One region of the Halobacillus sp. B23F22_5 genome, then DNA from elsewhere that is predicted to be linked to it. Evidence: predicted binding sites of a transcription regulator. Region 1 holds the regulator's gene; each other region holds the start of a gene.
What was found. Region 1 encodes LexA, which represses DNA repair genes until DNA is damaged. Its sites were predicted from a motif close to CGAACATATGTTCG; they were not measured.
Positions count from the first base shown of each region.

Region 2: uvrB (excinuclease ABC subunit UvrB) is a predicted target of LexA. The motif match lies at 1,567-1,580, and genes of this name have one in related genera.
Region 3: ruvA (Holliday junction branch migration protein RuvA) is a predicted target of LexA. The motif match lies at 1,946-1,959, and genes of this name have one in related genera.
Region 4: ACGTN9_RS00140 (YolD-like family protein) is a predicted target of LexA. The motif match lies at 1,797-1,810, and genes of this name have one in related genera.

Region 1 covers NZ_JBIEKI010000004.1:95,284-98,531, forward strand. Annotated here, with positions in the region: gene ACGTN9_RS07515 (YneB family resolvase-like protein) at 51-710, opposite strand; gene lexA (transcriptional repressor LexA) at 1,017-1,637, shown strand; gene ACGTN9_RS07525 (hypothetical protein) at 1,711-2,025, opposite strand; gene ACGTN9_RS07530 (YusG family protein) at 2,307-2,546, shown strand; gene glnA (type I glutamate--ammonia ligase) at 2,689-3,248, opposite strand, start outside.
Region 2 covers NZ_JBIEKI010000003.1:43,192-46,439, forward strand. Annotated here, with positions in the region: gene uvrB (excinuclease ABC subunit UvrB) at 1-1,497, opposite strand, end outside; gene ACGTN9_RS05665 (peptide chain release factor 3) at 1,773-3,248, opposite strand, start outside.
Region 3 covers NZ_JBIEKI010000002.1:11,657-14,904, forward strand. Annotated here, with positions in the region: gene ACGTN9_RS03340 (YhcN/YlaJ family sporulation lipoprotein) at 1-411, shown strand, start outside; gene ACGTN9_RS03345 (YebC/PmpR family DNA-binding transcriptional regulator) at 505-1,257, shown strand; gene ACGTN9_RS03350 (BofC C-terminal domain-containing protein) at 1,330-1,890, shown strand; gene ruvA (Holliday junction branch migration protein RuvA) at 2,006-2,617, shown strand; gene ruvB (Holliday junction branch migration DNA helicase RuvB) at 2,638-3,248, shown strand, end outside.
Region 4 covers NZ_JBIEKI010000001.1:25,370-28,617, forward strand. Annotated here, with positions in the region: gene ACGTN9_RS00130 (hypothetical protein) at 37-627, shown strand; gene ACGTN9_RS00135 (hypothetical protein) at 804-1,355, opposite strand; gene ACGTN9_RS00140 (YolD-like family protein) at 1,435-1,776, opposite strand; gene ACGTN9_RS00145 (sensor histidine kinase) at 1,879-2,976, opposite strand; gene ACGTN9_RS00150 (response regulator transcription factor) at 2,960-3,248, opposite strand, start outside.

The DNA of each region.
Region 1 (3,248 bases):
GCCCTGAACTAAAAAGACAAGTGCCGTTAGACCCTTGTCTTCATTATATATTAACTTTTATCAGCTGTTATTTCAAGCGAGGTGTATTCCCGGTAGCGTCTATGGACCGTGGCCTTTGAAACATCATAGCCCAGCCCGCGTAACGTAGCAGCGATTTCCTCGAAAGTCAGTTTATTATTACGAAGCCGGACAACCTCCTCAATCGGAAACTCAATCCTTTCCCGTCCCCTTGCCAAATGCTGATTGGTAAGGTTGTCACCCGGGTTATAACCCCTTTCCATCGCTTTATTCATTCCGCGCTTTATTTTGAGGTTATGGATTTTCCGCTGGTACTCCTCCACTATCCCGACGATTTGCAACACCATCGAATCTGACTCTGACAATTGCAATTCTCCCTGATGTGTCAAAGACAGTACTTGTACGTTCATTTTTTGAAGCTGGTGAAACAGGGCAATCTTCGTGTTCCCCCTCCCCAGCCTAGTCTCATCCTGGATCAGTAAACCCTCTGCCTTTCCTTCAGAAAAACGGTCCAGCATTTGAAAAACACCTTCACGTTCAATTTCATATCCGCTCGCTTGCTCTTTAATTATATCCATCACTTCCATGTTCTCTCGTTCTGCCATGGCAAGCAACTCCGATTCCTGTCTCGCTAAAGAAGTAACTTGAGCTTCTTTTTCTGTACTGACTCTGCAATAGATTATTACTTTCATGTCTGCGACCCTTTCTGCGTGTTAATACGAACAATAAACTACATAGACCATTTTAGCTGCTTATGGACATCGCAGCATATAAAAATACCAGACTCAAAATGAAAAGAATAATATAAGTCATGTCCAATTTAGATAGTTTATCAAACATTTTAACCCCTCCATACAGAACTTTTGTTCGCGTTTGTTAGTTATAATTATATACGAACATTCGTTCCTGTCAAGTGTATATTCGAACGAATGTTTGTATTGTTGAAATCATCATGGTACAATGTGGTTAATAAAAACATATGTACGAGGTGTGCTTATATGAGTAAATTATCGAAACGGCAACAGGAAATATTGAAATTCATAAAAGAGGAAGTCCTCGCCAAAGGTTATCCACCTTCCGTGCGTGAAATTGGCCAGGCTGTCGGATTGGCATCCAGTTCTACTGTTCATGGACACCTTGCGAGGCTGGAAAAAAAGGGATTCATCCGACGTGACCCAACGAAACCAAGAGCCATCGAAGTGTTAGAATTAGAGGAAGAACAAAACATTCCAAGGAGCGAAGCATCCTATGCTCCTGTTATTGGTAAAGTAACCGCTGGTACGCCGATAACTGCTATTGAAAATATTGAAGAATATGTACCTTTACCACAAAATTTAGCTGGGGAAGAAAACACTTTTGTCCTTGTTGTCGAAGGTGAGAGTATGATTGAAGCAGGTATACTTGATGGAGACATGGTAATTGTAAAACAGACGCCAACCGCTCAAAATGGAGAAATCGTCGTCGCCATGACAGAAGATGAAGAAGCGACAGTCAAACGCTTCTTCAAAGAGAAAAACCACATTCGCCTGCAGCCGGAAAATGCAACCATGGACCCGATCATCCTGCATGATGTCTCGATTCTGGGTAAAGTCGTAGGTTTATATAGAGCAATTCACTGATCATAATCTCTATATAAAAATAGAAGAGCCCTGTATCCCGGGAAGGGATACAGGGCTCTTCTTATTTCCCTGGCTAAAACAGTTTACCAGGCATAATACCAATAAGTTGCTCATCATAAATAACCAAATGATCCACTTTAATTAACTCACCTTCAAAAGAATGTATGATAACTTCCTTTACATACGTGAAATTGTAAGGTTTATAACGACATGCTGACTTATCAGACCGATGTTTCAAATCGCTGTGTCGATTTTCTTTTAACTCCCCTGGTATACCCTGAACAAATCCAAATTCTGTGATAAAGGTAAGAACCTCTTCACCTCTCCTGGTTTTCATAATCGATTCTAATTCTCTGGTAATTGATTTCGAATGGCGAGTAAAACTCATGCATGTCATCTCCTTTCGAAAACAATTTTGACAGGGGATTCTATTAGTCCTGCATGTCTTGGGCTTCTTAACATTCTTTAACAATGCATTTACAACAACTTAAACCTGCCTGCCCCAGCGTAAAAGCATAGAACGATATTTCAATAAAGTATACAGGACTAATTAACTGAAAAATCTATATATTCTGAATATGTGTTGATTTTACCTGAAAAAATTATTATAATACCATTTATATATTTATTTACGTTATTTGAATCAAGATTCTAATAAGGAGGAATGGAATGAGAAAAGAAGAATTGCAGATGGTGGATATAACAGATAGTATCAATGGAAAGTTAGAAGAAGGAAATATGAATCTCTACCTCTATAAAGAAAAAATCGGACGGATTCTCATGTCTGGACAAGAGAATCGTTATGAAATGTCAGAGGGCTTTAAATATCATAACGGAAAAATCTATCGCATGCATAAAATAACAGATATCAAACAATATGTTACTGATTGTGACCTCGGCTGGTGTTAAATCAAGTTAGAATGTAATCTTTTAATAATGAAAGAAGCCATTGATGAAAAAATCAATGGCTTTTTTTACGGACTTAAATATGAAGATAATACGCTAAAATAAAAAACCCCCTTGATACCAATAGTACCAAGGGGGATGCTTATTAATATACGGATAGATACTGCTCACGTTCCCAAGGGTGGACTTGTGTACGGAACATATCCCATTCGATTTCTTTCGCTTCGATAAAGTGCTCAAAACAGTGTTCGCCAAGTGCGTTCACTAAGATTTCATCTTGCTTAAGCAGCTCTAACGCATCATATAGAGTAGCTGGCAGATCTTGTACGCCGTTCTTCTCGCGTTCTGTTTTGTTCATAACATAGATGTTGCGATCGACCGGTTTTGGTGCTTCCATCTTATTTTCCACACCGTCTAACCCTGCTGCCAACAATACAGCCATTGCCAGGTAAGGGTTCGCTGCAGGATCGACACTACGTACTTCGATACGGGTACTTAGGCCGCGGGAAGTTGGAACACGAACTAACGGACTACGGTTTTGTCCTGACCATGCAACGTAACAAGGAGCTTCATAACCAGGAACAAGACGCTTGTAGGAGTTTACGGTCGGGTTCGTAATAGCTGTGAAGTTTGTTGCGTGCTTGATGATACCTGCAGTGAACTGGTAAGCAACGTCTGATAGTTCAAGCTCGCCTTCTGTATCGT
Region 2 (3,248 bases), on a different contig from region 1:
ATCATATTTTCCGAGTCTCAGATCCCGGATTATTTCAATACGTTCCAGCGTTTTGATTTCAGAATGCAGGTAGGCTACTTTAATTCCGATTTCCTTCAGATAATCAGTAAGGTCTTCAGACATTTTTTTCGTCAATGTAGTAACCAATACCCGTTCGTTCTTATCCATACGCTTATTGATTTCACCGATCAGATCATCAATCTGTCCTTTAATTGGACGAACCTCGATTTCTGGATCAAGCAGGCCGGTCGGCCGGATGATCTGTTCGACCATTTTCGGCGTATGCTCCAGTTCATATGGACCAGGAGTGGCAGATACATACATACTCTGATTCACCTTTTGCTCGAACTCTTCGAACCTAAGCGGACGGTTGTCCAGGGCCGAGGGCAGACGGAAACCATGATCGACCAGTACCTGCTTTCGGGCCCGGTCGCCATTGTACATTCCCCGCACCTGCGGCAACGTCACGTGCGACTCATCGACCATCACCAGAAAGTCTTCGGGGAAGTAATCGATTAATGTATAGGGAGTGGCGCCTTCTTCTCTTAGTGTCAAATGACGGGAATAGTTCTCGATACCTGAACAGAAACCCATTTCCTGCATCATTTCCAGGTCATAGTTTGTCCGTTGCTCCAATCGCTGTGCTTCTAACAGCTTGTTTTCTTCACGGAACTTTTTCAACTGCTGTTCTAATTCTTTTTCAATATTCTTGATTGCAATTTTCATTTTTTCTTCGCGGGTTACGAAGTGGGATGCCGGAAAAATAGCTACATGTTCCCGGTCACCAATAATTTCTCCGGTCAGTACATCGATTTCTCTGATCCGGTCTATTTCATCACCAAAAAACTCAACACGGATCGCATGCTCCTCCCGGGATGCTGGTATGATTTCCACCGAGTCACCCCGGACACGGAACGTACCGCGCTGGAAATCAATATCGTTTCGTGCGTACTGGATATCGACCAAATCACGCAGCAGTTCATCACGTTCTTTTTCCATATCAGTACGAACGGAAAGCACCTGGCTGCGGTATTCATCCGGATTACCCAAGCCATAGATACACGAGACACTGGCCACGATAATGACATCGTTCCGTTCAAACAAGGCTGATGTTGCCGAGTGGCGCAGCTTATCGATTTCATCATTGATGCTGGCATCCTTTTCAATGAACGTATCCGAAGACGGCACATACGCCTCCGGTTGATAGTAATCGTAATAACTGACAAAATACTCGACCGCATTGTTCGGGAAAAATTCCTTGAACTCACTATATAATTGACCAGCCAACGTCTTGTTATGAGCAATGATCAGCGTCGGCTTGTTCACTTGTTGAATCACATTCGACATGGTGAACGTCTTCCCGGTACCAGTCGCACCAAGTAAAGTCAGGTGCTTCTCGCCACCGTTGATCCGTTTCACCAATTCTTCTATCGCACGGGGTTGGTCCCCTTCTGGTTGATACTGTGAAACAAGCTCGAATTTATTCTCGTTCTTCACAAAGCAACCTCCGTTCCTTGAATATACATCACTAGTTTACCACAATATTATACAATTCTAACATGGATGCGAACAAATATTCGATTAAAATGCCTTTGGAACATTTTTCTTCCTTTCTTTTAGAAGTTTCGCCTAATTTTAGTGATCTAAATACCGTAATTATTTACTTCCGCCTATTTCTTGCCTGCGACCTCCTATTAATTTCATATAAGCAGTTACTTCCTTAGACAAAAAGAAGCGATACCCGGTGTTCTGAGGTATCGCTTCTTTTCCATTTAGTACGATTGGTCGTATTGATTCACTTCAAACAGATCGATCAACTCGATGTCAGGATTCTTATCCTGGAACCAGCGCAAAGAGAAGTCGTTTTTGAATAATACAAGCGGACTTCCTTCCCGGTCCTGGACAAGCATGTTCCGTTCGTCGAAAAGAGATTCATTGACCTGATCTTCTTTCAGCCAGCGTGGAATCCTTTCTCCCAGCGGCTCTAGTTCGACTTCGACGTTATATTCGTTTTTCATCCGGTACTCGAACACATCATATTGCAACTTGCCGACAGCTCCAAGGATATAATCCTCAAACCGATAGCGTTTGAACAACTGGATCGCACCTTCCTGCACGAGCTGCTCTATCCCTTTTTTGAACTGCTTCGACTTCATGACGTTCTTCGCCGTAACTTTTTTGAATTCTTCCGGAGGGAACTGCGGCAGTTCGTCATATTCGAAGTTCGTTTTCCCAGTCAAAATCGTATCGCCGATCCGGTATACGTTAGGATCATAAATCCCGATAATGTCGCCGGCATAAGCTTCATCGATCGTCCCCCTTGAAGATGCGACGAACTGCTGGGACTGTGCAAGCTTAAAGGTTTTACCCGTCCGTCCCAATGTCACGTTCATGCCCCGCTCGAATTTTCCGGAACAGATTCGGACAAATGCGACCCGGTCACGATGCTGTGGGTTCATGTTGGCCTGGATTTTGAAAATAAAACCAGAAAACTCCGGATCGTCCGGAGATACGATACCTTCTGTAGAACGACGTGGTGCAGGAGCAGGTGCCATATCAATGAACGTGTCGAAAAAGCCCTCCACGCCAAATGGTGCCAATGCGCTTCCGAAGAAAACAGGCGTCTGTTCTCCTCGCATTACTTTTTCCATACTGAATTGATCGCCTGCTTCATCAAGCAGCATCAGTTCCTCAAGCGTTTCCTGATAAGTAGAATGCTCGACCAATTCCTGATGTTCCGGCTTTTCTAAATCCGAATAAGGAATGTAAGTTTCTTCTTCATTTCCGGTATAGGAAATGAACTGTTCATGATGGCGGTCAAATACACCAAGGAACCGTTTGCCCATACCAGCAGGCCATGTCATTGGATACGTCTCGATATCCAGGACTTCCTCGATTTCTTCCATCAATTCGAATGGCTCGCGGCCCTCACGGTCTAATTTGTTGATGAATGTAAAAATTGGAATTCCACGCATTTTACAAACTTTGAATAATTTCAGCGTCTGGGCTTCGATCCCTTTGGTAGCATCGATGATCATGACGACACTGTCTACAGCGGTCAGTGTACGGTAGGTGTCTTCACTGAAATCTTCGTGTCCAGGAGTATCCAGTATATTGACCTGATAATCCCGATAGGGGAAATTCATGACACTGGAAGTTACCGATATACCACGCTGCTTTTCGATTTCCATCCAGTCAGAGGTTGCGAACTTTCCCGATTTCTTTCCTTTAACTGTACCAGCCGAACG
Region 3 (3,248 bases), on a different contig from region 1:
CCTAATAGACTGAAGCGTGAAGCAGAAGAAGATATGCAGAACACCACTTATAATATAACTGATCGGGCACATGATAACGAGTATTTTAACGAGAAGTCAATGAAAATCACTCGATCCATCAATGAATTGCCTCAGGTAACTACTTCGAATGTAATTGCTACTAAAGATCACGTACTTGTCGGAGTCATTCCTACCCCGTATGGCCGGAAAAACCATAACCTTAAAAATTTAGTCAGAGAAAAAGTAGCGGAAGTCACCGATGAACAAGATGTAGTGATTTATATGAACCACAGCGACTGGGAAGAATTGAAAGACCTGAATGCAAGAGTGAGAGCTGAAAAAGCTCCAGATAGAGTGAAAGAAGAAATCAATAAATTCCTAAGACGGTTCCAGCCTGATAATGACAAATAATGTAACTTACCCTTCTTCAACGATACCCTCCAATATGATATAGTAATAAAAGAAATCAGATAACTATATGTAAGTTGGAGAGGAGAATGCACCATGGCTGGTCATTCTAAATGGAAGAATATACAAAGACGTAAAAACGCTCAGGATGCTAAGCGGGGCAAGGTATTTATGAAAATGGCCCGTGAAATCTTCGTAGCAGCTAAAGAGGGCGGCGGAGATCCGGAGATGAATCCAGCACTTCGTTTAGCGGTTGATAAAGCAAAAGCCAGCAACATGCCTAATGAAAATATTGATCGCGCCATTAAAAAAGCCACAGGTGACCTGGACGGTGTCAGCTATGAAGAAATCACATATGAGGGTTATGGCCCTGGTGGCGTAGCAGTGATGGTTAAAGTACTGACTGATAATAAAAACAGGACAGCTGCCGATGTCCGGCATGCTTTTAACAAAAACGATGGCAATCTTGGTGAAAATGGTTGTGTTTCTTATATGTTCGATCGTAAAGGATATCTTGTAATTGAGCGTTCAGCCCATGATGTTGAGGAAGATGATGTCATGCTTGAGGCGATTGAAGCTGGGGCAGAGGAAATGGAAACGAACGAAGAAACCTTTGAAGTTTATACCGAACCTGAAAGCTTCACAGAAGTCAAAGCTGCATTAGAGCAAAGCGGCTATACGTTCGAAACTGCAGAAATAACTATGTTTCCGCAAACTTATACGCCTGTGGGCGAAGAAGAAACCGAAAAGATGCTGAAACTAATTGATACATTGGAAGATAATGATGATGTGCAGGATATCTATCACAATCTCGAAGCCGACGAAGAGGTATTAGAAAAATTGAGTTAACACCCTGATTATAATAGCTTCCATTTCTGGGCAAACTGGAAATAGAAGCTATTTTCTTTTAGGGGTGATCAGATGAGGACGATAATCAAATCGATAACGATCAGCATTTTTTTGCTTGGTACTATCATACTTGCACCAGATGCAGATTCTACAATTAAGGGAAGTACAGAGAAAAAAACTTCAGCTGAATCTGAAAAGCGGACTTCCTTAGTTGCAAGTCAGCCATTAGAAGTGAAAGTTACTATGACGAAGGAGTACCTGGATGGTGTTCGTGAAACTGATGAAAAAATGGAAACTATTTGGGCGATGGAAGATTTTTGGGCCAGCTATACAGGCTGGACTTTAGTGGATCAGGGGGATGGTTTTGTTGAATTTGAGAAAAAGATTGATGACCTTTCACCAGAGGTGAAAGCAAACGGTTATTTTGGAATTGATTTAAACGAGCAATTGACCATCTTTTTGGGGAAACCGGCTGAAGGTCAAGTCATGGAGTCTTTTTTCCCTATCCCTGTAGAAACATTGGAAAGCAAGCGTATGGAAGAGCTTGAAAAAGGGATTAAAATCAAAGATAAAGAGCATTTTCATAAAGTGATCAAAACCTATTCCGGAAATAATATGACTGGAAAACAATAGACACCGGCTCTCCTGTATTATCAGGAGAGTTTTACTTTTGTTTACTTAGAATGGGCGAACATGTGCTTGTATGTTACAATAGATGAATACTTAGTAAGATTAGAGGGGAAACATCATGATAGCATATGTACGGGGATTATTGACAGATTTAGACGATGACAGTGTCATTGTAGAAACGAACGGGGTAGGCTACGAATTGATATGTGCCAATCCTTATTTATTCCAGGAAAATATGGATAATGAAGTGAAAATATATACATACCATTATGTCAGAGAAGATTTGCAAGCCTTATACGGATTTAAGAAGAAAGAAGATAAAGCATTATTCTCTAAACTGTTGAATGTATCAGGAATTGGACCGAAAGGGGCACTGGCTATTTTGGCTTCTACAAGTGTCGGGGATTTCGTAGCTGCTATTGAGCAGGAGGATGAGAAGTTTTTGACGCGTTTTCCAGGGGTCGGGAAAAAGACTGCAAGGCAGATGATTCTTGATCTGAAAGGGAAATTGACAGCATGGATTCCAGATGAAGAGAACGAGGCATCTATTTTTTATGCGCATACTTCCAAAGAACGTAACCAGGCAGTGGAGGAAGCACTGGAAGCCATGAAAGCTCTTGGGTATTCTGAACGGGAACTCAAAGCTCTTCGCCCTGAGCTGTCTAAACAAGAGCATGCCAATGTAGATGACTATGTACGTAAAGGCTTGCAATTGATGATGAAAAGCTAAACGAGTGGGGGTGACTCGGTATGGAAGAACGAATGATATCGAATGAAATGCAGGAAGAAGATGCATCAATTGAATTAAGCCTACGGCCCAGCAGTTTGAGGCAGTATATTGGTCAAACGAAAACGAAACAGAATTTACAGATTTTTATTGAAGCAGCAAGAATGAGGAATGAACCTTTGGACCATGCTTTATTATATGGACCACCGGGGCTTGGTAAAACAACATTGGCTTCCATTATTGCTAATGAAATGGGAGTTCAGTTCCGGACTACTGCCGGACCTGCAATCGAACGTGCAGGAGACTTGGCTGCTATTTTGTCTTCGCTGGAAGCAGGAGACGTACTATTTATCGATGAGATCCACAGGCTGCCTCGATCAGTAGAAGAAGTGTTGTATCCTGCGATGGAGGATTTTTGTCTGGATATTGTAATCGGGAATGGACCAAGTGCAAGGTCTGTACGTCTTGATCTGCCACCGTTTACTCTGGTCGGAGCAACTACACGAGCCGGATTACTATCAGCACCACTCCGTGACAGATTCGGCGTGCTCAGTCGTTTAGAATATTACGATACGAAAGATTTATGCGACATTGTAGAGCGGACAGGAGATATTTTTCAAGTTGGCATTACACG
Region 4 (3,248 bases), on a different contig from region 1:
ACTATTTTATATAAATTTTATATAGGAGATTAGCTTATGTATGGTTATGACCAAGAATCGCAATGGACTTATCTGACCATTGGAATTATCATTATAGCATTCATGCTCAGCATTCTTGCCCCAGTCACTTTAATGACCATCCTGCAGGATATTTTCCACTTTTCGAGAAGTCATTGGATTTTCATGGCTCCTATTTCCGCCTATATTATGCTTGGAGCAAGCTTTGTCTGGATCGGATTACTTTTGATATTGTTTTTGATTTTGCGATCAAAGCGTAAAAAACCTCCTGTGTGGGTACTTGCTATAGGTATTCCTGTTGCTGAGCTTTTCTTTGTTTTATCGATCAACAATTATTATTACTTCCAGGACCAGGGGATCACTTACAACCCTCTATTTTCTATTTCCCCCCAACATTATCAATGGGAAGACATCGAAAGAATCAATCAGATCTATGATAAAAGCGAAGGCACGATTTTCTTGAAAGATATGCTCTTTCAATTGAAAAATGGGAAGGACATCACATTCAACTATCGTCCGGAATTCTGGGAGCATCGCGATAGCATCTTAACGAAAGCCCGGGAAGGTGGTGCTGTAACGACAGATAATTTGGCTGAACTCAGAAAGTGACCAGCCTATTAAACGTATTGTCCAAGCGCATGCAGATATCCAAAAGACTCTTACCTTCGAAAAGGTAAGAGTCTTTATTTTACTTTAAGAAAGTTTAACTTTGTTAAAGGATTAAAGTATAAGAAAATACTAAGGCTTTCGCCATAAGTACTTGGCGACAAGCCAAGTTTTTCTAATCAGCCATTGACTGGTGTCTCTGTCACATCCCAGACCTCTTTATAGTTGGTATAATCATTGATGGCTATATCGAGATCATGAAAGTAACGATGTGCCTGTATGATATTGTTCTCATCTTGTGACCCATTCGCTATTTTTTCTAAATAACTGGATACCGCTTCCATATCCGCCTGTAAAGTCGGAGGATCCTCGAAGGTTTTGCTTTTGATATAAGATAAAAAGCGGCTTGCTTGTTCGCTTTGTGCCTTCCAGTCTACTCCGTCATCCAGTTCACCATATCCCGTCGTATCATTATAGAAGCTATGGGCTATGGAGATTAAATCCCCGGCGTCTTCAAATGTTGTTTTGCTTGATGTTTCGCTTGCTTCCGCTTCCTTGCCTGATTCTGACTGAGACTTTTCTTCTGCTTCACTGGTTTCTGTAGCGGCTTTCTCCGTATCGTCATTCCCATTGATATCGGTAAATATCATTACTCCGAAAAAGCCAAGCGCACCTGCCAATAGTATAAGTAAGATGGTCATTAAGCCTTTAAAACTGAATAGTCTACCCATGTCAATCCCCTTTATTAAGCTATTACCACCAAGCTTAATATAAGCAGGATAATATTTCAATTATTTTCCTTTTCTGCTTTTAACGAATGGCAATATCGACAATGTCGTTCAAGTCTACCGTGAACGTGTGTTTAGTCGCTTCTTCTGTCCCATGAAGCTCTTTTCGGACGGAACAAATGGAATTGATTTTACCTCGGCGCCGCTCATGATCAAAACCATTATGATAGGTCAGTTCGACTGTCAGGTTATCATTCAATGCGCGCTGCAGGAGAAAGTCGATTTCCACTGCTTTTTGTTCATCAATAATCCCTTTTTCTACTCGTTCATCCTCTTTCCATAGTTCTTTCACCAACTGTACATGCTCTGGCAGCATCAATGACGTCCATTTGATGGTTCCACGATCTTTATTATGCTTATCCATCCTACACCCTCCCGTCATTTCGAACGTTTGTTCTCATTATATATAATTACAACGGCAGGGTAAAGCTTATTTCACAGAATGTCAAAAGTTGACATTTTCTCCTTACATTCGCTTTGGAAGTGGAAGTGTGAAATAAAAGGTGTGATAGTAGCCATCCGTCGTCAACTGCAGCGTCCCGTTATGCTGCTCGATGATTTCTTTACTGATGGCCAGACCAAGCCCGCTCCCCCCTGTTTCCCGGCTTCTCGAAACCTCGATACGATAGAAACGTTCAAAAATCGCTGCCTGATTTTCTTCGGATATAAAGGAGCCTGGACCTGAAACAGACAGCTTATATTCTGTTTCCAAACGCTCTCCGGTGATGTGAATAGCTCCCTTGCCCTGATAGTATTGGATAGCATTTTGTAACAGGTTGGTTAATACTTGCTGAATGCCCTCCCGATGAATGAACAACCGGCTTTCATCCAATTGACACACCACATCAATTTGTTGATTGGAAAGTTCCCATTCAAATAAATTCACACAGTTAGCCGCTAATTCCTTTATGTCTACCATTTCACGCTTTGGATAAGACTGCTCGCCAAGGCTGTCCCATTCCTTCACTTGATGAAGCTGCTGCATCATGTTGGTGATGCGTTTCGCCTCAAGATGGAGGGACTGATAAAGTTCTGGCGATCCTTCAATTACCCCTTTACTCAGGCCTTCGAGATAGCCATTAATGTTGGAGAGCGGGGTACGTAGTTCGTGTGCCATATCGGTCAGCATTTTGTTACGATTTTGTTCATTTTCCCGCAATAAAATAATCAGTTCATTATAATGCTCGACAAGCTGACCGATTTCATCCTTACTGTTTGTCTCGAGTACAGCCGGATAGGTACCATCTTTCAGGCTTTTCATGGACCGGGTCAATTCAGTGATCGGCTGCATCATCCGCTTCATCATAAAGTAATGAATCAGGCTGCCAGCGACAATAGCAATGAAGCTGAATATCCATAAATACTGAAACAATGTCGAGTTGAAGCTTAGCTGGCGAGCCGTTCCGACATCCGTAATTCTGTCCACCAGAAAGCAAGCGCTCTGGTAGACAGCAACACCACTTAAGAGAATAAATAGCGAAATAATAATAATATTAGTGATCGTCAGTCTCCAGAGTAATTGTGTGGCCATTTTTTCTCGCCAGGCTTTAATTTTCTGCCACAAATTTATACCCCATTCCTCTTACTGTGATAATCCGCTCAGGTTTCGCAGGGTTTTCCTCAACTTTTCTCCTAAGCTTTTTCACATGGACATCGATGGTCCGTTCAAAAATATCATTTTCCCCATAAGGATTGATGTGGTTAAGCAAGTGTTCCCGGGAAAGTACGATGTTCGGATTCTCCATGAATACATAGAGAAGATTAAATTCATAGTTCGTTAAATGGAGTGGATCCCCATTCAAGGTGACTTCCCCTTTACGCGGCTTAATACTCAAT